DNA from 4 places in the Kluyvera intermedia genome. Region 3 is predicted to be linked to each of the others. Evidence: predicted binding sites of a transcription regulator. Region 3 holds the regulator's gene; each other region holds the start of a gene.
What was found. Region 3 encodes PurR, which represses purine synthesis genes. Its sites were predicted from a motif close to CANGCAAACGTTTGCNTG; they were not measured.
Positions count from the first base shown of each region.

Region 1: the regulator PurR is predicted to act here: its motif matches at 3,625-3,642, upstream of purM (phosphoribosylformylglycinamidine cyclo-ligase).
Region 2: the regulator PurR is predicted to act here: its motif matches at 3,333-3,350, upstream of purE (5-(carboxyamino)imidazole ribonucleotide mutase).
Region 4: the regulator PurR is predicted to act here: its motif matches at 3,628-3,645, upstream of pyrC (dihydroorotase).

Region 1 is NZ_CP139986.1:1,419,710-1,425,301, forward strand. It holds gene ppk1 (polyphosphate kinase 1) at 1-1,637, opposite strand, end outside; gene purN (phosphoribosylglycinamide formyltransferase) at 1,890-2,531, opposite strand; gene purM (phosphoribosylformylglycinamidine cyclo-ligase) at 2,532-3,569, opposite strand; gene U0026_RS06860 (6-phospho-beta-glucosidase) at 3,887-5,317, shown strand; gene upp (uracil phosphoribosyltransferase) at 5,504-5,592, shown strand, end outside.
Region 2 is NZ_CP139986.1:3,480,754-3,486,345, reverse strand. It holds gene U0026_RS16980 (porin) at 1-382, shown strand, start outside; gene mnmH (tRNA 2-selenouridine(34) synthase MnmH) at 490-1,581, opposite strand; gene purK (5-(carboxyamino)imidazole ribonucleotide synthase) at 1,689-2,756, opposite strand; gene purE (5-(carboxyamino)imidazole ribonucleotide mutase) at 2,753-3,262, opposite strand; gene lpxH (UDP-2,3-diacylglucosamine diphosphatase) at 3,381-4,103, opposite strand; gene ppiB (peptidylprolyl isomerase B) at 4,107-4,601, opposite strand; gene U0026_RS16950 (RNA-guided endonuclease InsQ/TnpB family protein) at 4,860-5,592, shown strand, end outside.
Region 3 is NZ_CP139986.1:2,596,280-2,601,871, reverse strand. It holds gene punC (purine nucleoside transporter PunC) at 1-1,074, opposite strand, end outside; gene punR (DNA-binding transcriptional activator PunR) at 1,186-2,097, shown strand; gene purR (HTH-type transcriptional repressor PurR) at 2,115-3,140, opposite strand; gene U0026_RS12555 (hypothetical protein) at 3,272-3,451, shown strand; gene cydH (cytochrome bd-I oxidase subunit CydH) at 3,435-3,524, shown strand; gene U0026_RS12550 (MFS transporter) at 3,685-4,851, shown strand; gene sodB (superoxide dismutase [Fe]) at 4,925-5,506, opposite strand.
Region 4 is NZ_CP139986.1:2,883,692-2,889,283, reverse strand. It holds gene trhO (oxygen-dependent tRNA uridine(34) hydroxylase TrhO) at 1-251, shown strand, start outside; gene U0026_RS14035 (DUF2770 family protein) at 248-361, opposite strand; gene solA (N-methyl-L-tryptophan oxidase) at 408-1,526, opposite strand; gene bssS (biofilm formation regulator BssS) at 1,663-1,917, opposite strand; gene dinI (DNA damage-inducible protein I) at 2,202-2,447, opposite strand; gene pyrC (dihydroorotase) at 2,519-3,565, opposite strand; gene U0026_RS14010 (lipoprotein) at 3,701-4,261, opposite strand; gene tatE (twin-arginine translocase subunit TatE) at 4,443-4,664, opposite strand; gene rimJ (ribosomal protein S5-alanine N-acetyltransferase) at 5,018-5,592, shown strand, end outside.

The sequences.
Region 1 (5,592 bases), 1.2 Mb from region 3:
CGATCGACAAGCCCTTTGTCCACCAGGTTATTGAGTTTCAGCGTAATTCCTGCCGGTAACCCGTTCTGCGCGTTGGCAATTTCATGGTCGATCATTTTGTAGAGCAGGCGACGAGAGTTCTGCGGCGACACCAGCAAGTAGTCAAAAGTGACTGGACGGTACGGGTTTTCGATAAAGTTAAACACCCGGCGTACTTCGTTGGTGATGCGAGCATCCGCTGTCAGTAATGAATAGTCGGTGTAAATACGCGCGGTTTTTTCGTTGAAATTACCGGTACCGATATGCGCATAGCGCACCACGTCTTCGCCTTCTTTACGTGAAATCAGGAACAGCTTGGCGTGGATTTTCAGGCCCGGTGCCGAGAAGATAACGTGTACGCCTGCTTCGGTAAGGCGCTTGGCCCAGTGGATATTCGCCGCTTCGTCAAAGCGAGCCTGCAACTCAACCACCACCGTAACTTTCTTGCCGTTGTGGGCGGCATGGATCATGGCATCAATAATACGTGAGTCTTTTGCCACGCGATAAATATTGATCTTGATTGCCAGTACGTTCGGGTCGAATGACGCCTGTCGCAGCAGTTCCAGCACATGCTCAAAAGTGTGATACGGATAATAGAGCAGCACATCCCGCTCGCGAATGGCGTCAAAGCCATTGCGGAATTTATCAAACCAGACGTGGCGTAACCTCGGCATCGGTTTATTGACCAAATTGGCTTTGCCGACGTTCGGGAAACCAATAAAGTCTTTAAAATTGTGGTAGCGACCGCCCGGTACTATGGAATCATAGCGTGAGATATTGAGTTTTTTACGCAGCATCTCGACCATGGCATCAGGCATATCGCGCTGATAGACGAAACGCACTGGCTCGGCGGTCAGGCGCTGCTTGAGGCTCGAAGACATCAGCTCCATCAGGCTCGACTCCATCTCGTGCACCAGATCGTACTCGGCATCACGGGTCATTTTCATCGAGTAGGCATTGAGCGCATCGTAATCAAAGAAGCCTTTGAAGATATCATCCAGGCAATAGCGCAAAATGTTATCTAGCAGGATCATTGGCTTGCGACGACGCGGGGTTTCCGGCGGCAGGTTGACGAAGCGCGGCACTTTATCTGATGGGATCTCCAGCAGCGCGTAATTAAACTCATCGCCGCGAATAATTTCCACCGCCAGATAGGTGTAATCATCTTTCAGGAACTGCACCAGATCGGTTTCCCGGTTGAGCAGAATAGGGGTGATGTGCTGGCGCAGATAATGTTTAAAGTAGTGACGTAGCCAGCTTTGTTGGTTCACAGAAAGCTGACGTTCGTTTATCAGGAAGATTTGGTTGCGTGCCATCTCCAGCAGCAACTCGTTGTACAAGCCATCAAACTCCTGATCGGCTTTCAGCACCCGCGCCTGAATTCGGGTCAGCAGGTGACGAGAATGCGTGGTCACGCCTTGTTCTTCGCTGATGATGATGCGGCGTTTTAACTCTGCGAAGCGGACCTTATAGAACTCATCGAGGTTGTTGGAGTAAATACCCAAAAAACGCATACGTTCAATCAGCGGATTGCTTTTATCTGCCGCTTCCTGAAGGACGCGCTCGTTGAAGGACAACCAGCTCAGCTCTTTTTCGATGTACAGTTTTTCCTGACCCATTACTACTTACACTCCGGTTTGTTCACGGGACGCGGCAAAGACGTCTTACTAAGTATATTGCTAGCTTTGCCGGGCTATGTCCAACTGTGTCAGCTAAGTATGACAGTTATCCTATTTTGCATATGAAAATTTTCGCTATTCTTTTTGATATCTAAGTCTTTTTCGCTATTTCTACTCTTGGCCGGCTAGCTATTAGAGGGATAAAAAAAGAGGGCCATGATGGCCCTCTGTAATAGATTTGTGCGTCGGCGTTTACTCATCCGCCGCGTAGCCTGCCGGAGGCAGCCTGACGCCGTCGATCCAGGCATGATTATCCTGCATTTTCAGGCGTCCATCGAGGAACCAGCCAACCACCAGGGGATAGATTGCGTGCTCCTGCACCTGAACCCGAGAGGTAATTTCATCCTCGTCGTCGCCGTCAAAAACCGGCACCTTTGCCTGGAGAATTACCGGCCCGCCGTCAAGCTCTTCGGTGACGAAATGCACCGACGTACCGTGCTCAGCGTCGCCGTTCTCCAGCGCTTGACGATGGGTATGCAGACCTGGATATTTCGGCAGCAGGGAAGGGTGGATATTCAGTAATTTCCCCTGATAGTGACCGACGAAATCGGCACTCAGGATACGCATATAACCTGCCAGCACGACTACATCGGGGGCATAGGCGTCGATTTCATGCATCAATTCGCGGTCAAATGCTTCACGACTGGCAAACTGACTGGCCGCCAGCGCATGCGAAGGGATCCCCGCATCGCGTGCACGCTCAAGGCCGAATGCATCGGCCTTATTGCTGAAAACCGCTCGAATGGTGCCATTCACTTTTTTCTGCTCGCAGGCGTCAATAATTGCCTGCAAGTTGCTGCCGTTACCGGAAATCAGCACCACGATGTTTTTCATTTATTCGATGACCACACGCTGTTCGGAATCAGAGGCTTTGATATAGCCGATTTTCCACGCGTTTTCACCTTTTTCGTTCATCAGTGCAATGGCTTTATCCGCCTGGTCTGCTGCCAGCGCAATGACCATGCCGACGCCGCAGTTGAAGGTGCGGTACATTTCAAAGCTGCTGACGTTACCGGCATCCTGCAACCAGTTAAACACCGCTGGCCACTGCCAGGAGGACTCGTCAATCACGGCCTGCGTATTGTCTGGCAATACGCGCGGAATGTTTTCCCAGAAGCCACCGCCGGTCAGGTGAGCGATAGCGTGCACCTCAACGTTGGCAATCAGATCGAGAATAGACTTCACGTAGATACGGGTTGGCGCAAGCAGATGGTCAGCCAGCGTTTTGCCTTCCAGTTGTGTGGTGTCCGGGTTGCAACCGCTCACTTCGATGATTTTACGCACCAGGGAATAACCGTTGGAGTGCGGGCCGCTGGAGCCTAGTGCAATAAGGACGTCGCCGTCAGCGACTTTACTACCGTCGATAATTTCTGATTTTTCGACCACGCCCACGCAGAATCCCGCCACGTCGTAGTCTTCGCCGTGATACATGCCCGGCATTTCAGCCGTTTCGCCACCGACCAGCGCACAGCCAGATTGCAGGCACCCTTCAGCGATACCGCTGATGACGCTTGCTGCCGTATCGACTTCCAGTTTACCTGTTGCATAGTAATCGAGGAAAAACAGCGGCTCAGCACCCTGAACGACCAGGTCGTTAACGCACATGGCGACCAGGTCAATACCGATGGTGTCATGACGTTTTAAATCCATCGCTAAACGTAACTTTGTGCCAACGCCGTCAGTGCCGGAAACCAGCACCGGTTCACGATATTTTTGCGGCAGTGCGCACAATGCGCCGAAACCACCTAATCCACCCATCACCTCAGGACGGCGAGTTTTCTTCACCACTCCTTTGATGCGGTCAACCAGAGCGTTTCCTGCGTCAATATCAACACCGGCATCTTTGTAGCTGAGAGAGGTTTTGTCGGTCACTGCAAGTCTCCACGCGTTTGCGATAGCAAGAAAAATCGGCGCAATTCTACCAGCCAAGGCAAACGTTTGCGAGCCTATTCTGCACCCATTTTTTTAAACCTTTTTTTCCCGCTTTTCAGTCAATAAATCGGTCAAATATGATACGGCTCACGAAAATGAAACCGGGTACACCCTTGTTCTTGCATCGCCTTCCTGGAATCCACATCATGTAACTGAAACCGGTTTCTTTTTGTGTTGCGGATGACCATAGCGCCGGGCTGGTAGGTTTTAATTAGCAGTACTCTCAGCGATAACTAACTGATTAACGAGGGAAAGATATGACTGGATTTAAAGCTGGATTTCTCTGGGGCGGCGCGGTTGCAGCGCATCAACTCGAAGGCGGTTGGCAGGAAGGCGGAAAGGGCGCAAGCGTGGCGGATGTGATGACCGCTGGCGCACATGGCGTTCCGCGTGAAATCACCAACGGCGTGTTGCCAGGGAAAAACTACCCAAATCACGAAGCTATCGATTTTTACCATCGTTACAAAGACGACCTGAAACTGTTCGCTGAGATGGGCTATAAATGTTTCCGTACCTCAATTGCCTGGACGCGTATTTTCCCTAACGGCGACGAACTGACCCCGAATGAAGCCGGGCTACAGTTCTATGACGATCTGTTTGACGAGTGTCTGAAGCTCGGTATCGAGCCGGTGATTACGTTATCTCACTTCGAGATGCCTTATCACCTGGTCACCGAATATGGCGGTTGGCGCAACCGTAAGTTGATTGAGTTCTTCGTTCGCTTCGCGGAAGTGGTGTTCACCCGCTATCAGCACAAAGTGAAGTACTGGATGACGTTTAACGAAATTAACAACCAGGCTAACTTCCACGAAGACTTTGCGCCGTTTACTAACTCCGGGCTTAAGTACGCGCCGGGTGAAGACCGTGAGCCGGTGATGTACCAGGCTGCGCACTACGAACTGGTCGCGAGTGCCCTGGCAGTGAAAATTGGGCATGAAATCAACCCACAACTGCAAATTGGCTGCATGATCGCCATGTGTCCGATTTATCCTCTGAGCTGTGCACCAAACGATATGATGATGGCGATGAATGCGATGCACCGCCGCTACTGGTTTACGGATGTTCATGTGCGTGGCAAATACCCGCAGCATCTGCTGAACTACTTCGAACGTCGTGGATTCGAGCTCGATATCACTGAAGAAGATCGTCAGGCGCTGGCTGAGGGCTGTGTCGACTATATCGGTTTTAGCTACTACATGTCGTTTGCCACCAAAGCCACTGCGGACAATCCTCAGCTTGATTACGATGAAACCACCAGCCTTGTTTCCAACCCGTATGTCCAAAAATCCGATTGGGGCTGGCAGATTGACCCGGTTGGCCTGCGATACTCGCTAAACTGGTTCTATGACCACTATCAGTTACCGCTATTTATTGTCGAAAACGGTTTTGGCGCGATTGATGTGCAGGAGAGCGACGGTACGGTGAACGATCAGTATCGTATCGACTATCTTGCGGCACACATTGCTGAAATGAAAAAAGCGGTAGTAGAAGACGGTGTTGATCTGATGGGCTACACCCCGTGGGGCTGTATCGACCTGGTTTCTGCCGGTACCGGTGAAATGAAAAAACGTTACGGCTTTATTTATGTTGATAAAGATAACGAAGGTAACGGTACGCTTGCCCGCAGCCGCAAAAAATCTTTTGCCTGGTATCAAAAGGTGATTGCGACCAATGGAAGTGAGTTATAACTTGCTGAATAATTAAAATAAAACCCCGCGAGTCGGGGTTTATTTTTATCCTGACTTATACTGTTTGCAGTCCCGTTCGCCGCTTTGCTTGATCCTGGTCAATCAACATGGGTATGGCGCAGTCGAAAAAAAGCGGTATAATCCGGCGATTTTTTTTGTGGCTGCCCCATTCAAAGGAGAAAGAGAATGAAGATTGTGGAAGTTAAACACCCACTCGTCAAACACAAGCTGGGCCTGATGCGCGAGAACGACATCAGCACCAAACGCTTCCGTGA
Region 2 (5,592 bases), 880 kb from region 3:
CGATCAAAACATCGTCGGTACCGCATTGAGCTGGACGCCAGACAACTGGACCTTCTCTGTTGGCGGCGGCTGGTATCAGAACTTCATGACCACCAAGAAAGCGTCTGTTAATGACTATTTCGCGGGCGATGCATGGGGTGTGGAATACTTCGCGGGCTACAAAATCCCGGTTGGCCAGTATGCGCTTAAATCTGTTCAGCCATACTTCATGGGTGACCGTATTGAATACGTGAATGGTCGCAACTACCAGCGCATCGACAATGGCGTGGGTATCAGCTTCCAGCTGGATTATGGTTTCCGTGTTGATTACGAACACGTCTTTACCTCCAGCACCGACGACCTGGGTGATATGAACCTGGTCCGTCTGCGTTACGATTTCTAATCGTAAAAAGGGCGGCTTTTGCCGCCCTTACTTTTTGTTTAACGGTACGCTTAGGCCCGATAAGCATGACGGCCCATCAGGCATGGCGATGCCGCGCCTTATCCGACCTACAATTGATTGCCTGCCAGCCACTCGACCACGGCTTCTGACGTCCCGCGAAACACAATCTTGTCCGCTTTCTTCTCTAACTGATAACAGTACATCGGATCGTAATATTCGTTTAATAATGGCACCAGCCAGGCAAAATGCGCTTCGGTAGAGCCGCTGCATTGTTGCTGAGCTAGCGCGTTATCGAGCGTGGCGGTCAGTTCCGCAAAGCGCTGTAGCCCCAAACGGCGGCGAATCGCAAACAGCCCATGATGCAGATACTCGCTGTATTCCTGCCAGCCCAGCTCTTCACCATAGGCGGCGATGAAATCGTGATGCATGCGGGTGAAATACTCTTCTCGCAGGCGTTCAATGCGCAGCTCAAACGGATCTTCGACGACGGCGATCGGTGACTGTGCCATCCGATCGCGCAGGCATTCCGGCAGATGGTTAGCGCCGATCATATGGCCTTCATCTTCCAGCACCCAGCGAACCTGATCCTGCTGATGCGCGCCTTTCAGCAGCGCAGTCGCCAGATGATTTTCAAAGGTCGCCTGAGAAAACTGTGGCGTCAGCGTACGACCAAACGACGATCCGCGGTGGTGGGCGAGCCCTTCGAGGTCGATCCCCTGTGATTGTTCGCGCACCAGCGGTGTTTTGCCGTTGCCAGTGCAGCCGCCGATCAACACGATCGGATGGCGCACCAGCATCTCGGTGGCCTGGATCGCCGCCTGACGCAGCGCCTTGTAGCCGCCGACGATCAGCGGGTAATCAATACCGTGTTCTTTGATCCAGCTCTGCGTAATATGCGAGCGCTGTCCGCCGCGCGCGCAACACAGATAGCCCTGCGGCGCCTCTTTGCAGGCGGCAAGCCAGGCATCAATGCGTTTTTGACGCGTCTCGCCGGCAACCAATTTATGCCCCAACGCCAGCGCCGCGTCTGCCCCTTCGCGTTTGTAGCAGGTACCGACGGCGGCACGTTCTTCGTCGTTCATCAGCGGGAGATTGACGGCGGCAGGCATCGCGCCTTGCGCAAATTCGACGGGGGCGCGAACGTCAATGATGGGCGTTTCTGCACGCAGAATCGCGCAGTAATCCGTCCCATTATTCATGGGGAAATCCTTCTATGTATCTACAGGGGGTATTGCGGTTATGACAGGATTTTACGCTTTGAAGAGGGGGCCGGGGAAGCGTAAGTTTCTTCCCCGGCATTAATGGCCTATTTCAGACGCGCTTGCGCCCAGGCAATACCGCTGGCGTACTCGGTAGACAAGAGAGGAACCAGCGCTTCCAGCGTGGCGCTGAGACGGCCGGTATCGCTGTCATTGAGATTCAGGTGACCGACTTTACGACCGTCACGAACCTCTTTGTCGTACCAGTGTAGGTGCACCAGTGGCAGTTTTAGCCAATTGTAGTTCAGCTCGGTGCCAATCAGGTTAATCATCACTGAAGGGTTATTCACCACCGGTGGTGGCAGCGGCAGGTCGGTAATCGCGCGCAGATGTAGCTCGAACTGACTGATTGACGCTCCGTTTTGCGTCCAGTGACCGCTGTTATGAACGCGCGGTGCCAGTTCGTTAATCAGCAGTCCGGCTGGGGTGACAAAGCACTCCATCGCCATCACGCCAACATAATTCAGCTCCTGCATAATCGCCGAAAGCATCGCTTCTGCCTGCGCTTGCTGCCCGGCATCAGCCTGTGGGAAAGCCACGCTCATGCGCAGAATCCCGTCCTGATGCAGGTTGTGGGTCAGCGGATAGAATACGGTGCTGCCATCGTGGGCACGTGCGCCGACCAGCGAGACTTCGCCAGAGAAGTTAATCCCTTGCTCGACAATACACTCGCCGTAGCAGTCGTCCGGTAACTGTGCCGTTTCGTCTTTGCGCAGACGCCACTGGCCGCGACCATCGTAGCCGCCAGTACGGCGCTTGACGATAGCCAGCTCACCCAGACGGTCAAAGACCGCAGGCCACTCTTCGGCGCTCGCCAGCAACTGCCACGGTGCGGTCGCGAGGTTGAGCTTATCGAACAGCTGTTTTTGCGTCAGACGGTCGGCAATAATCGGGAAGACGTCACGGTTAACGAACGCCTTATGCTCCGCTAACTCGCGGGTTAATGCGGTTTCCGGCCAGCGTTCAATCTCGGCGGTAATCACGCTTTGCTGGAACGGCACCGCAGCCGGGTCGGCTTCCAGGCCAACAGGCCAGACGGCAATACCCAGTGGTTCACCGGCCTGGCGTAACATTCGGCCTAGCTGACCATTACCCAATACGCAGACCTGCTTCATGCCGCACCTCGTGGGTCTGGATTCTCCAGCACTTCATCCGTTTGTACGCGACGCCACTCTTGCAGGCGCTGGTGCAGTTCAGTGTCGTGCTGCGCCAGGATCTGTGCGGCGAGCAGGGCGGCGTTGGCTGCGCCCGCTTTACCAATTGCCAGCGTGCCAACCGGAATACCACGCGGCATCTGGACGATGGAGTAAAGGCTATCGACGCCGCTTAACGCTGCGCTTTGTACCGGTACACCCAGCACGGGCACCAGAGTTTTGGCTGCAATCATTCCGGGTAAATGCGCAGCACCACCGGCACCGGCAATAATCACCTGATAACCGTTACTCTCTGCTTCTTCGGCGAAGCTAAACAGTTTATCGGGGGTGCGGTGGGCGGAAACCACTTCAACATGGTGAGGAACGTTCAGAATATCGAGGATTTCTGCGGTGAACTGCATGGTAGCCCAGTCGCTTTTGGACCCCATCACGATGGCGATACGTACCGGATTATTGCGCGAAGACATGCGTCTGAAAACTCCTGTGGGTGTGCTGCACACGACTTAGAGGTCACAGAGAATAACATGTAAAATGGGCAAGGAAAACGGTTGCGTAGAGAGAGAATGTTCTTATTGGGCGGAGATATTAAAACGGGAAGGGGATAAGTTCGACGTCGTCGACGCTGACTTTTACCATCGAGCCTTGCGTGTGCCAGGCGCCCAGTACCACACGATGTGCGGTTTCGCCGTTGGCATCGAGCGTATGGGTATCCGGGCGATGGGTATGCCCATGAATCAGCCACTGCACATGATGTTTTTCCATGACCTCAACTACGGCCTGTGCGTTGACGTCCATAATCTCCATCGACTTACTGCTGTTGGCGGCTTTGCTGTCGTCACGCATCTTCTGTGCAATGCGGCGGCGGATAAATAGCGGTAAGGCCAGGAATAATTTCTGGATCCACGGCGTATGAACTTTGGCACGAAACGCCAGATAACCGGGGTCGTCGGTGCAAAGCGTGTCGCCGTGCATAATCAGCACCCGGCGGCCGTAGAGATCGAGCACTTTCTCTTCAGGCAGCAATTGCATGCCGCTTTCGGTCGCAAAACGCTTGCCGATAAGGAAATCCCGGTTGCCATGAATGAAGTAGCAGGGGACGCCGGAATCAGCCAATGATTTGATAGCACAGGCAATTTCACGGTGCAGCGGGTTAGGGTCGTCGTCGCCAATCCAGGCTTCAAACAGGTCGCCTAAGATATACAGCGCATCGGCGCTGCGGGCTTCACCGTGTAAAAAACGCAGAAAACCGGCGGTAATCGCCGGTTCTTCTGTTTGCAGATGCAGGTCTGCAATAAAGAGTGTCGCCACCAATTACTCGCTAACGGTCACGCTTGTAATGATAACGTCTTCTTTTGGAACGTCCTGGTGCATACCGCTACGGCCAGTAGAAACGCCTTTGATCTTCTCAACAACGTCCATACCTTCAACCACTTCTGCGAATACGCAATAACCCCAGCCCTGCAGGTTCTCACCGGAGAAGTTCAGGAAGTCGTTGTCTGCAACGTTGATGAAGAACTGTGCAGTCGCTGAGTGTGGAGCCTGGGTACGCGCCATTGCCAGCGTACCACGGGTGTTTTTCAGACCGTTGTTCGCTTCGTTTTTGATGGCTTCTTTGGTTTCTTTCTGGTTCATGCCAGGCTCAAAACCGCCGCCCTGAATCATGAAGCCATTAATAACACGGTGGAAAATTGTGTTGTTGTAGAAACCTTCGCGGCAGTAGTCCAGGAAGTTTTTAACTGTTTCCGGCGCTTTATCGTCGAACGTTTTGATGACGATATCGCCGTGATTAGTGTGGAAAGTAACCATTTCTGCATCCTGTTCCGTTTAGTATGGTGCTTTAGCCCGCAATTTAGCGGCATATAGGTGCCTGTTATAGCATAACCGTGCACATCGATCACTAAGCCTTTCCTGCGCTATTGCAAAGAGGCCAGGCGGCGTTATGCATTGTCATTGATGTTGGTCAATCTTATATTTCCCTTGACTGTGTATATACACAGTATGAGCACACATATCAGAACACTTTCTGTCCGGGTAAAGGATTGTCATGCAGGCTTGCTACGGAAAATGGCAAGTGAAGTGAATGCCATCTTTAATCTGACAAATGAAATAACCTGCGCTGCATATTCTAACGCAGGGGAGTTCGGTGCGCAGAAACCTCAGTGGCTATCGGCTTTTGATGTGCGAAAAATGACTGCGGGCATTCAGCGAAAACGGGGATGGATAATTGGTTCGTCAACCGTGCAGGAGGTTATTTCCTATCATAGCAAGGCTCGCCAACAATCTAAGCGACCTCGTTTAAGATGGCGCAAAAGTCATGGCGTGAGGCGTTCTTTAGGTTGGGTTCCTTTTAAATCACGAGCAGCGCAATGGCGTGATGGATGTGTATTATTTGCAGGGCATTTATTTAAGGTGTGGGATAGCTATCATCTTGAAAATTATATATTTCGTGCTGGTAGTTTTGCTGAGGATAGTCGCGGGCGTTGGTATTTTAATATTTTTGTAGAAATATCGACTTCGATCTCACCAGGAACTCGTGCGCTAGGGATTGATTTAGGTCTGAAGGCTACGGCGACAGATTCAGAGGGTGGAAGGCTTGAGGTTGGACACTTTTATCGCAGTCTTGAGCCGGTGTTAAGAAAAGCGCAAAGGGCTCGAAAAAAATATCGCATTAAAAACATTCATGCAAAAATTAAAAATCGTAGAAAGGATAGTCTACATAAATACACTACGGGTCTGGTTAACCAATACGTGGCGATATTTGTTGGTGATATAAGTAGTAAGGCATTGATTCAAACCA
Region 3 (5,592 bases):
CGGGGTGGCGATGAGCGTCGACACGGCAAGGCTTGCCAGGAAGCAAAGGCCCAGCTGCAACGTATTCTGTAACGCAGCGGCGCGCCCGGTTGCCTGCGGAAAGGGCTTCAAAGCCTGAGCGACGACGATAGGATAAATCGCCCCGTTGGCGATAGCCATCACGCAGAAGGGGATCAGTAACGCAGTCAGCGAGGCATTCTCTGCCAGACCAGCGCCCCAGGTACCAATAACGCTGAGGGCATAGACCACCAAAAGCCATGGCAGAAGTTGAGCACCCTGCCATTTTTGCAGTGCGGCACGGCAACCGTAGCCACCAATCAAGAAAGCGATGGTCTGAGGAACGTAGCTCAGGCCAATGACGGTTGGGCTATAACCCATTTCATGCAGAATAAATGGCGAACCTGTCAGCCATGCGAAGAAACTCGCAGAGCACGCGGCGTAAATCAGAACGTTGCCACGATAGTCCTTACTGCGCAGCAGGCGCATAAAGGTCAGCTTTTCTTCGCTGGTGGCATTTTTCTTGTGTGCCGGCTTCAGGCGAAATGCGGGTAACATCAGCACCAGGGTAATGATAAATAATGCCGCAAAAATGGCCTGCCAATCAAAATGCACTAATAACCAGCTACCCAGAAGCGGGGCGAGGGCTGGAGATAGGCCGACCAGTGGCATAATCGTGGCGAAAATACGGTTAGTGCGCTGCGCAGGATAATAGTCAGTCACCATCGCCTGCCAGGTTACGGCCGCCGCACAAACGCCTACGGCCTGTACAAAGCGCAGTACCAGCAGTGTGGTACCATCACGCACCCACAACATGCCTATGCAGCCCAGCGCAAAAATGGTTAACCCGGTCAGCAGAATCGGTTTACGGCCGTAGCGGTCTGACAGCGGCCCCCACAAAAGCTGCGCGAGGGCAAAACCGGCGAGGAACAAACTCAGGCTGGCACTCACTGCGGATGCTGGTGTTTGCAGATCTTCCTGAATAACCGCAAAGGCAGGTAAATACATATCTGTCGCCAGAAAACCCAGCACGCTCAGTCCTGCTAGCCAGACTAAAAATCCTTTCCCCGGTTGCATAAATCGACCTTTTTCTCATGAATAAACAATTGCGCAGAGTGTAGAGAGTGCAATGGTGGTTGTGAAACGCTAATATTTGAGTCATGGATTCAAAATATTTGAAGGCAAAAAATGTGGTCTGAATATTCCTTAGAAGTGGTTGATGCCGTTGCGCGCAACGGCAGCTTTAGCGCCGCGGCGCAGGAATTACACCGTGTGCCTTCGGCGGTGAGCTATACCGTCCGTCAGTTAGAGGAATGGCTTGCGGTGCCTTTGTTTGAACGGCGGCACCGGGACGTTGAGCTAACGCCTGCCGGTGCATGGTTTTTGAAAGAAGGGCGATCTGTTATCAAAAAAATGCAGATCACCCGCCAACAGTGTCAGCAGATTGCCAACGGCTGGCGTGGGCAGTTGGCTATTGCGGTAGATAACATCGTTAAACCGGAACGGACTCGCCAGATGATTGTTGATTTCTATCGCCACTTTAACGATGTTGAGCTGATCGTATTTCAGGAAGTTTTCAACGGCGTGTGGGATGCGTTGTCGGATGGTCGCGTGGAACTGGCGATTGGCGCGACCCAGGCCATCCCAATCGGCGGGCGTTTTGCCTTTCGCGACATGGGTAAGCTTAATTGGCACTGCGTTGTCGCCTGTTCGCATCCGCTGGCAAAGATGGAAGGGCCGCTCAGCGATGATGTGTTGCGCAATTGGCCTTCATTGGTGCTTGAGGATACCTCTCGCTCGCTACCCAAGCGGACGACCTGGCTTCTGGATAACCAAAAAAGAGTGGTGGTACCGGACTGGGCGTCGTCGGAAACCTGCATTTCTGCTGGACTATGCGCGGCAATGGTACCCGGACATCGGGCGCAACCGTGGCTTGAGAGCGGGGAGTGGGTCGCATTAACACTGGAAAATCCCTTCCCGGATGCAGCCTGTTGTCTCACCTGGCAGCAAAGCGAAGCCTCACCGGCATTAAGCTGGTTGTTAGAGTATCTGGGAGACAGTGAGACGTTAAACGATGAGTGGCTGCGGACGCCGGAATAAGGCGTCCGCATCAGGACTTAGCGGCGATAGTCGCGATACGGGCCGTCGGCCACGGAGCGGCGTTCGATGAGGCGCGGATGCACCTCAATCGACTGAGACACCTCACGCTTACTTACGATGCGGTCCATCAACATATTGAAGGCCGTTTCACCCAGTGAATCTTTTGGCTGATGAATCGTCGTCAGCGCCGGGGTAAAGAAACGGGAGTTGCGCACGTTATCGTAACCGATAAGCGAAATATCCTGCGGAACCCGCAGACCCATTTCATCGGCAGCACACAGTGCGCCCATCGCCATGACATCGCCACCGCAGAAGATTGCGGTTGGACGAGGGTGCTGGGACAGGATTTGCTGCATCGCACGATAGCCAGACTCAGGCTCAAAATCGCCCTGTACAATCCAGTTGGTTGGGACGTTTATCATCGTCTCTTCCATGGCTTTCATAAAGCCCGCCAGACGACCCGCACCAGTGTTACGCTCCAGCGGCCCTGGGATCACGCCGATATCGCGATGCCCGCGTTCCACCAGATAACGACCCGCCATATAACCGCCCTCAAAGGCGTTATCAATCACGGAGTCAGTAAAGTCAGCTTTGGATTCTCCCCAGTCCATCACCACCATCGGGATGTTGCGATACTCTTCGAGCATCGTGAGCAGAGATTCCGGGTACTCTGAGCACATGACCAACAGGCCATCTACGCGCTTTTGCGCCATCATCGACAAATACGCGCGCTGTTTCTCAAGATTATTCCACGCGTTGCCAAGAATTAGGGTATAGCCTTTCTCAAAGCAGTTTTTCTCAACGGCTTCGATGATTTCAGCAAAATACGCCGCCTCGCTACTGGTTGCCAATAAACCGATCGATTTGGTGTGGTTAACCTTAAGGCTACGCGCCACGGCGCTTGGCGAGTAGTGCAGCTCTTTAATGGCTGCCCAAACCGCTTCACGCGTGTCTTCAGCGACAAAACGGGTTTTGTTAATTACATGTGATACGGTTGTAGTGGAAACGTTTGCGCGCTTCGCTACATCTTTAATTGTTGCCATTCCATCTCACTCCAGACCCTGGCCTGCCCCTGATAAAACCGAAAGGAAAACGTTTGCCTTCACACACCCTGGTACAATCTTGCAGATTGCATTTCGCCGGGAAAACGATACAGGACGACAGGAGGGGGTCAATGGCCGGTACGCTTATAAATAAGCGTCGAATTTTGACTTATCCTGGCGCAAAGTGGAAGAACAAAAACAAACATCCTGCTAAATCTGTGAAGATTTTTACGATTAACTGTGCAAAAATGATTAAACGCAGTTTTACTGTGGAAATCAAAAGGAGAAAAATTGATGAGCACCGATCTTAAGTTGTCACTCGGTACTACCTTTATTGCGCTTGCTCTGATCGTCGCAGCAAGTTTCACCGCTATATTGCATTAATCCCTCTGTGAGGGAGCATCCGCTCCCTCTCGTATTATTGTTACCCAATTAGCAATAATCTTTTGCTGTTTTGTACACTTCTGTTTTTCTGTGATTAATGTCATGCTTTTGCCCCATGTTGTCATGCCGCGTATTGCGTGTGGCTTAGCGGAGCTTTTGTATGAAAATTAATTTTCCCTTATTGGCTTTAGCCATTGGGGCCTTTGGTATTGGTACGACCGAATTCTCGCCGATGGGCTTATTGCCGGTTATCGCGAAAGGGGTTGATGTCTCAATTCCCGCCGCCGGTATGTTGATCAGCGCCTATGCGGTTGGCGTGATGGTTGGCGCGCCGCTGATGACGCTATTACTGTCACATCGCGGTCGTCGTAATGCGCTGATTTTCCTGATGGCTATCTTTACCCTTGGCAACGTACTGTCCGCTATCTCGCCGGACTACACCACCTTAATGCTCTCGCGCATTATCACCAGCCTCAACCATGGCGCTTTCTTTGGTCTTGGCTCAGTGGTGGCGGCGAGCGTGGTACCAAAGCACAAGCAGGCCAGCGCCGTTGCAACCATGTTTATGGGGCTGACCATTGCTAACATTGGCGGAGTGCCTGCGGCAACATGGCTTGGGGAAACTATCGGCTGGCGTATGTCGTTTATGGCAACCGCGGGGCTTGGTGTGATTGCCATCATCAGTCTGTGGTTTTCTCTTCCAAAAGGTGGGGCGGGGGAGAAACCGGATGTTAAGCGCGAGCTGTCGGTACTGGTCCGTCCGCAGGTCCTGTCTGCGCTGTTAACGACCGTATTAGGTGCGGGCGCCATGTTCACGCTCTATACCTACATTTCTCCGGTACTGCACACCATCACCCACGCATCGTCAGGTTTTATCACACTGATGCTGGTGTTGATTGGCGTTGGTTTCTCCATCGGTAACTACCTGGGCGGTAAATTTGCTGACCGCTCCGTCAGCGGCACGTTGAAAGGCTTCTTGCTGCTGTTGATGGTTATTATGTTGGCGATTCCGTTCCTTGCGCAAACCCAGTTAGGGGCCGCAGTGAGCATGGTGGTCTGGGGTGCGGCAACCTTCGCGGTGGTGCCACCGTTGCAGATGCGCGTGATGCGGGTAGCGCATGAAGCGCCAGGTCTGTCATCATCGGTCAATATCGGGGCATTTAATCTTGGTAATGCGCTGGGTGCGGTTGCTGGTGGTGCCGTGATTTCAGGCGGGATGGGCTACGCTTTTGTTCCCGTGATGGGCGCAATTGTGGCGGGGCTGGCATTGTTAGTTGTGGTGGTAAGCAGCCGTCGCCGAGGTGAAGAGGCGCTGGCGAGCCAGTAAAAACAAAAACGCAGAAGATTGACTCTTCTGCGTAATAGAGTAAACCCGGCTCAATATGGTCGGGTTTTACAACTTATGCGGCCAGATTTTCAGCCACAAACTTCCAGTTCACCAGAGCCCAGAAGTGCTCCAGATAGTTTGGACGCGCATTGCGGTAATCAATGTAGTAAGCATGTTCCCACACATCCACGGTCAGCAGTGGCGTTGCATCAGTGGTCAGAGGCGTACCCGCGTTAGACGTTGAGACAATGGCCAGCGAGCCGTCAGCCTTCTTCACAAGCCATGTCCAGCCCGCACCGAAGTTTTTGACTGCCGCGTCAGTAAACTGTGCTTTGAACTCAGCGAAGCTACCAAACGCTTTGTTGATGGCGTCAGCAACTGCACCGGTCGGTTCGCCGCCAGCGTTAGGGGCCAGGCAGTTCCAGTAGAAAGTGTGGTTCCAGACCTGAGCCGCGTTGTTGAACACACCGCCTTCAGACGTGCGCACGATCTCTTCGAGCGTTTTGCCTTCAAACGGGGTGCCTTTAACCAGGTTGTTCAGGTTAGTGACATAAGTCTGGTGGTGTTTACCATAATGGTACTCAAGCGTTTCCACAGAAATGTGTGGGACAAGAGCGTCTTTGGCATACGGTAATGCAGGTAATTCGAACGACATTGCTACTCTCCTTATTATAGTTTATCCACTCAATAACCTTGTATTGAGTGAGGATAGAGTAGCAAATTAAAAGGTGAGATAAAAGA
Region 4 (5,592 bases), 290 kb from region 3:
GTTCATCGTGTGATAGCCATACCAATTGCTTGAATGATGGATGCCACCTGCTGTTTATCCAGTGCCCGGTTTGCGCCGTAAAATATGAGGGTTGCTGCAGCGAAGCCTGTCAGGAAGAGCATAAACTGCCGGAAGAAGAGCAGCGACTGCGCCGGGCTGGGCGTGAAAATGGCAATAAGATCTTTAATAAATCGCGTGGCCGTTTAAATACCCAACTGGGTATTCCTGACCCGGAAACCAGCAGCAACTAGCTAAAATAGAGATACGCGACGTCGAGCAGGGCCAGCAGGAGCGAAAGCAACAGATAGAGCATCAGGTGTTCGCGGATGTTGTTGATAAGGAAGTCGAGCAGGCGACGCATAGTATTCTCTAATGAACGGCCCCGGTAATACGGGGCCGTTTTGTTATTAATGGTTAAAACGGTCTAGCGCAAAGGCGCTCAGATCAAACTCAGGCGTTTGTTGTTGAGCAAACTGGGCGGCAATTTCCCCCAGTACCGTTGCAAATTTAAAACCGTGACCGCTCAGACCGCCGATAAACAGCACATCCGGTTGGCCCGGTAGCGTGTCGATAATAAAGTCTTCATCCGGTGAATTATCGTAGGTGCAGGCTGCCCCGTGTAGACAGCCACCGATACCCGGCAGGATTTGTCGCAGGAAACTGAACGCTTCAGAACCGTCAGTGGCTACCGCGCCGAAAGCTTTACGCTCTTCCGGGCTGTTGATTATCTGTCCACCATTATGCTTACCAATTTTTAGTGCATCATCCACCGCCGGGAAACCGTAGAACTGGTCACCATTAGGTAACTCACCGGTAAACGCCGGGAAGTTATTCTTTTGACTGTAGCGGCCGTCGGCCTGGAACCAGGAGAACACCTTGCGCACCGGCTGAATTGGCAGCTCTGGATAGAGTTGCTTGACCCAGGTTCCCGCAGTCAATAACAGCTTTTTACCCTGCCAACTTCCTTCAGATGTCTCAATCGTTACGCCGCTAGCGTCGCTTTTAATGGCGGTGACCGGGCAATTGAAGAGCTGTGCGCAACCCGCATCTTTTGCCATGGCGATCAGCGTCTTGACTGCCAGTTCGCTTTTCAACACCCCAGAGTCAGGTTCGAAAATAGCCTGATAATCCTGTGGCACGGTAATTTCCGGCCAGCGTTTCATGACCGCAGCCGCATCAAGATGCTCTATCGGTAGTGAAAATTGGGCGGCACTTTGGGCAACGGTATTGAGAAAAGTGGAGTCAGCAGGGCCAAGATTGACCACGCCGCTGCGTTCAAAAATATCTTCACCGCTAGCTGCGGCTAATTCATCCCACAGCGTCTGAGCGCGCAGCACCAGCGGCACGTACTTCTCGCCTTCGCCATAGGCGTGACGCATCAAACGGGTATCGCCGTGATGACTACCGTGCTGGTGGGGAGGCATATGGGCGTCAGTCATCAGGACATTTAAGCCCGCTTTACGGGCATAATAACCCGCCGCAGCACCTACTGAGCCGCTGCCAATAATGATGAGATCGTATTGCATAGTCTTTCCTGACGCGATGATAAGGCGTGAAACAGTGTCTGGTAGAGTAATTAACCTACAGTTGTTATACAAGTGTGGAAATAATTAAGGCACCCGAAGGTGCCTGTTTGCGCTTAATTCGAGGAAAGTATCGCTATTAATGCCTGCGATACTCGTTGGCCTGATAATCGCCAGATTCAATTTTGGCAATCCCAGCTTCCAGAATAGAAATAAATTGACGTGCGACGTCCGTCGTTAGCCACAGCGTCTGGCCAACTTCTGCTTCTTTGTTGCTCGATTCATTGGGGTCTTGGTAGTGCAGGCGCAACATCAGCGCGTCGTAGCTGTCTACGGTGCTGATGTCCCATCCGACGAGGGGATGGGTCTGGATGACTTCATTATTCTTTTCCATCATAACCCCTTATTTATGCGTTAAAGGCAACAACAACTCTCGAGGTTTAATGCGATTTTTAGTGAAGCTTTATCAGTATACAACAATTTAAGCAATACTCGAAAATTGAGGTCAAAAGCAACATAAATTCCTGAGTAGCGTGTTGTTTGCACAATAAACAAGCATGTAGCGCATTGTTTTTGCGTCTGATATTAAATAATGGGGATGGATGGCAGGAATAACAACCAGATAAAGATTAAAAAAAGCCGGGGCGACCCGGCAAAAACACAATGTTGTGACAAAGGTTAATCAGTGATGAACCAGTCGTCAGCACTCTCCCAGGTTTCCTGGAGTATTTCGGTGATACGGTCTTTATCTTCTTTGATGCCACCGATGACGGAGAGGTTATTGTTCGCGGCATAGCGCACGCTGACGCTACCTCCACGGTCAGGAAATTGGTCATTAATACGGCGGGAAAGTTCGTCTGCCAGTGCGTCTAAGGCGCCGGCGGGTAGCGTGGTAGTTTTTGCTACGGTGACTTCAATACGCATAATTGCCCCCTGTGTAATATACTGTATATTTATACAGTCACCTTCGTGAATTTACAACAGGGAGCGCGAATTTATTTTTTTACAGTCCAGCGCAGAGTTTCACCGGCGAGGAATGGCACCAGCGTGTCGTCGCTGAGCGCGATACTTTCGGCGACAATACTTTCTTCACGCACCAGTTCAACAAAATCTTCATTGACCGGCAAGCCGTAGAAGCGTGGTCCGTTCAGCGAACAGAAGGCCTCAAAGTGCTCAAGGGCATTCATCTCTTCGAACACAGTGGCATAGCTACCCAGTGCGGTCGGGGCATTGAAGCAGCCAGCACAGCCGCAGCTCGCCTCTTTACGATGGCGAGCATGAGGCGCGGAGTCAGTGCCGAGGAAAGCACGGGTAAAACCGCTGGCAACCAGTTCACGCAGCGCCTGCTGGTGGACGTTACGCTTAAGAATTGGCAGGCAGTAAAGGTGAGGGCGTACGCCGCCAACCAGCATATGATTGCGGTTAAACATCAGGTGCTGTGGTGTAATCGTGGCGGCAATAAGGTCATTGCCATCGCGCACGTATTCCGCCGCGTCTTTGGTGGTGATATGTTCAAACACGACCTTCAGGCCCGGCAGCCGCTTGCGCAGTGGCTCCATGACGGTATCGATAAAGCGCGCTTCGCGGTCGAAAATGTCGATATCGGCGTGGGTCACTTCCCCGTGAACCAGCAGCGGCATCCCCAGTTCCTCCATACGCTCAAGCACCGGCATAATGGCATCAGTACTGGTAACACCATGGCTGGAATTGGTGGTGGCATTCGCAGGGTAGAGTTTGGCAGCGGTAAAAACGCCTTCATTGAAGCCACGCTCAAGCTCGTTGGCATCCAGCGTGTCGGTCAAATAGCAGGTCATCAGCGGCGTAAAGTTATGGCCTGCCGGAACCGCGTCGAGAATACGCTGGCGGTAAGCCATTGCCGCATCCACGGTGGTAATGGGTGGCGCCAGATTCGGCATGATAATCGCGCGACCATACAGTTCACTGGTATACGGAACAACCGTGTTCAGCATCTCGCCATCGCGAAGGTGAATATGCCAGTCATCAGGGCGGCGGATTTTCAGAACTTGAGGTAATGCGGTCATGGGAGACTCCGGCTGGTGAGAGATCAGTCATAATGGCTGCTTTTTGCCGGGCACTAAGGATAAGCGTAAACGTTTTCCTTTGCATCCTTTTTAAGTAAAAAACTGCCCGGTAATACCGGGCAGTGAGGGATCGAATTAGTTAGTGAATGGGATAATAATTTCACCCGGTTTAACTTCGATTCCTTTAGCATATTTCTTCGCCAGCGCTTCACCCTGGCTGGCGTCCTCTTTCAGCACGTAGGCAGGCTGCTTGTTAAAGTAGGTGCGTAGTGACTGATTAAGATAAGGGATGAGTGTCTGCACCACCGACTGCATTTTTTCCGGTGAGACTTTGGCATCGACCACTTCCATTTCCTGAAGATAAATTGCGCCTTCTTGCTGATTAAACACCGGTAACGCTTTCAGGGTCAGGGCGATATTGGCTTTCTGGCTGCCGAACAGTGAGTTCAGATCCAGTTTTGCATCACCGCTAAGCGTGACTTTGTTCGGCTCGGTACGGCCAATCGAGCTGGTCAGATTGTTTAAAACAATATGGGCGTCGGCAACGCCAGGTACCCCGATATCTTTGGAGAAATTATTGCGCTTTTGCAGCGCCTGATTAATCTCCTGTTCGCTCACGGAGTACTGCGTAAGCTGATTACAGCCGACAACCAGACCGCTTATGATCAAAGCGGCAATGACTAACAATTTTTTCATGGGGTTCCTCAGCGTGAAGCATCGTGTTCATCCTGACAGACAGCAGCATACGATGCCAGTATGTTTCCGACAGCGGAAAATACTGAAAGTGCCGCCGGAGGGCAAAATCAATTGTCTGCAATCGGGATATTCTTCTGACTTACGTAAATTCTGATGCTGATAACAGGCTGGACAATAACGGCTAACGCTTTGACGTATTGTCGACTTTTGATGACTCGTCTGTCGCCTTATGTGGATTCAAAAAGTCGGCGTCATCTCCCGCTTTATCGTCATTCACCGCTTTTTTAAAGCCTTTCAATGCTGCACCAACATCGGTGCCAAGCGTGGCCAGTTTTTTGGTGCCGAACAATAAAATAACCAGCACGGCAATCACCAGCAGTTTGGTAATACTAATTTCACCCATCATGAACCTTTTTTGCAGATAAAGAAGAGTGCCGCCGATTTGCCAATGACTCACGGCACGAGATTTTCTGATGGGGGATTTTCGCAAAGCGTGGGGGATTTTATTTGTCTGAAAATGGCATAAAAAACGGAAATACGTCGAAGAAATAACCACTCCGAATTCTCTCGACTTCTCAAGCGGTTAGCATTGACGAGAAACATATTGATTTTGCCGGGTTATCTCACCTTTTGACGTATTGCCAGCGACACCACTTTTTTATCACAATGCAAAATAACAGATTGTTTTTTCATTGGCCGCCTTCGGGCAGGTATAGTGAAATGACCAGGGTATACGTTGGGTACGGGAGTAGTGAGATGTTTGGCTATCGCAGTAGTGTACCGAAAGTACGGTTGACCACCGACCGACTTGTTGTGCGATTGGTTCATGAGAGGGACGCCTGGCGTCTGGCTGATTACTATGCAGAGAATCGGCAGTTTTTAAAACCCTGGGAACCGATCCGTGATGACAGCCATTGTTATCCCTCGGGCTGGCAGGCGCGGCTGTCGATGATTAATGAATTTCATAAACAGGGAACGGCCTATTACTTCGCGCTGCTCGATCCTGAAGAGAAAGAGATTATCGGCGTGGCTAATTTTTCCAACGTCGTGCGCGGTTCGTTCCACGCCTGTTACCTCGGTTACTCCATTTCGCAAAAATGGCAGGGACAGGGGATGATGTATGAGGCGCTGACCAGCGCCATTCGTTATATGCAGCGTACGAAACATATCCACCGTATCATGGCCAATTACATGCCCCATAACCAGCGCAGCGGCGGACTGCTGGCACGTCTGGGATTTGAAAAAGAAGGGTATGCAAAAGACTATTTACTGATTGATGGCGAGTGGCGTGACCATGTGCTTACCGCGTTAACCACCCCACAATGGACTGC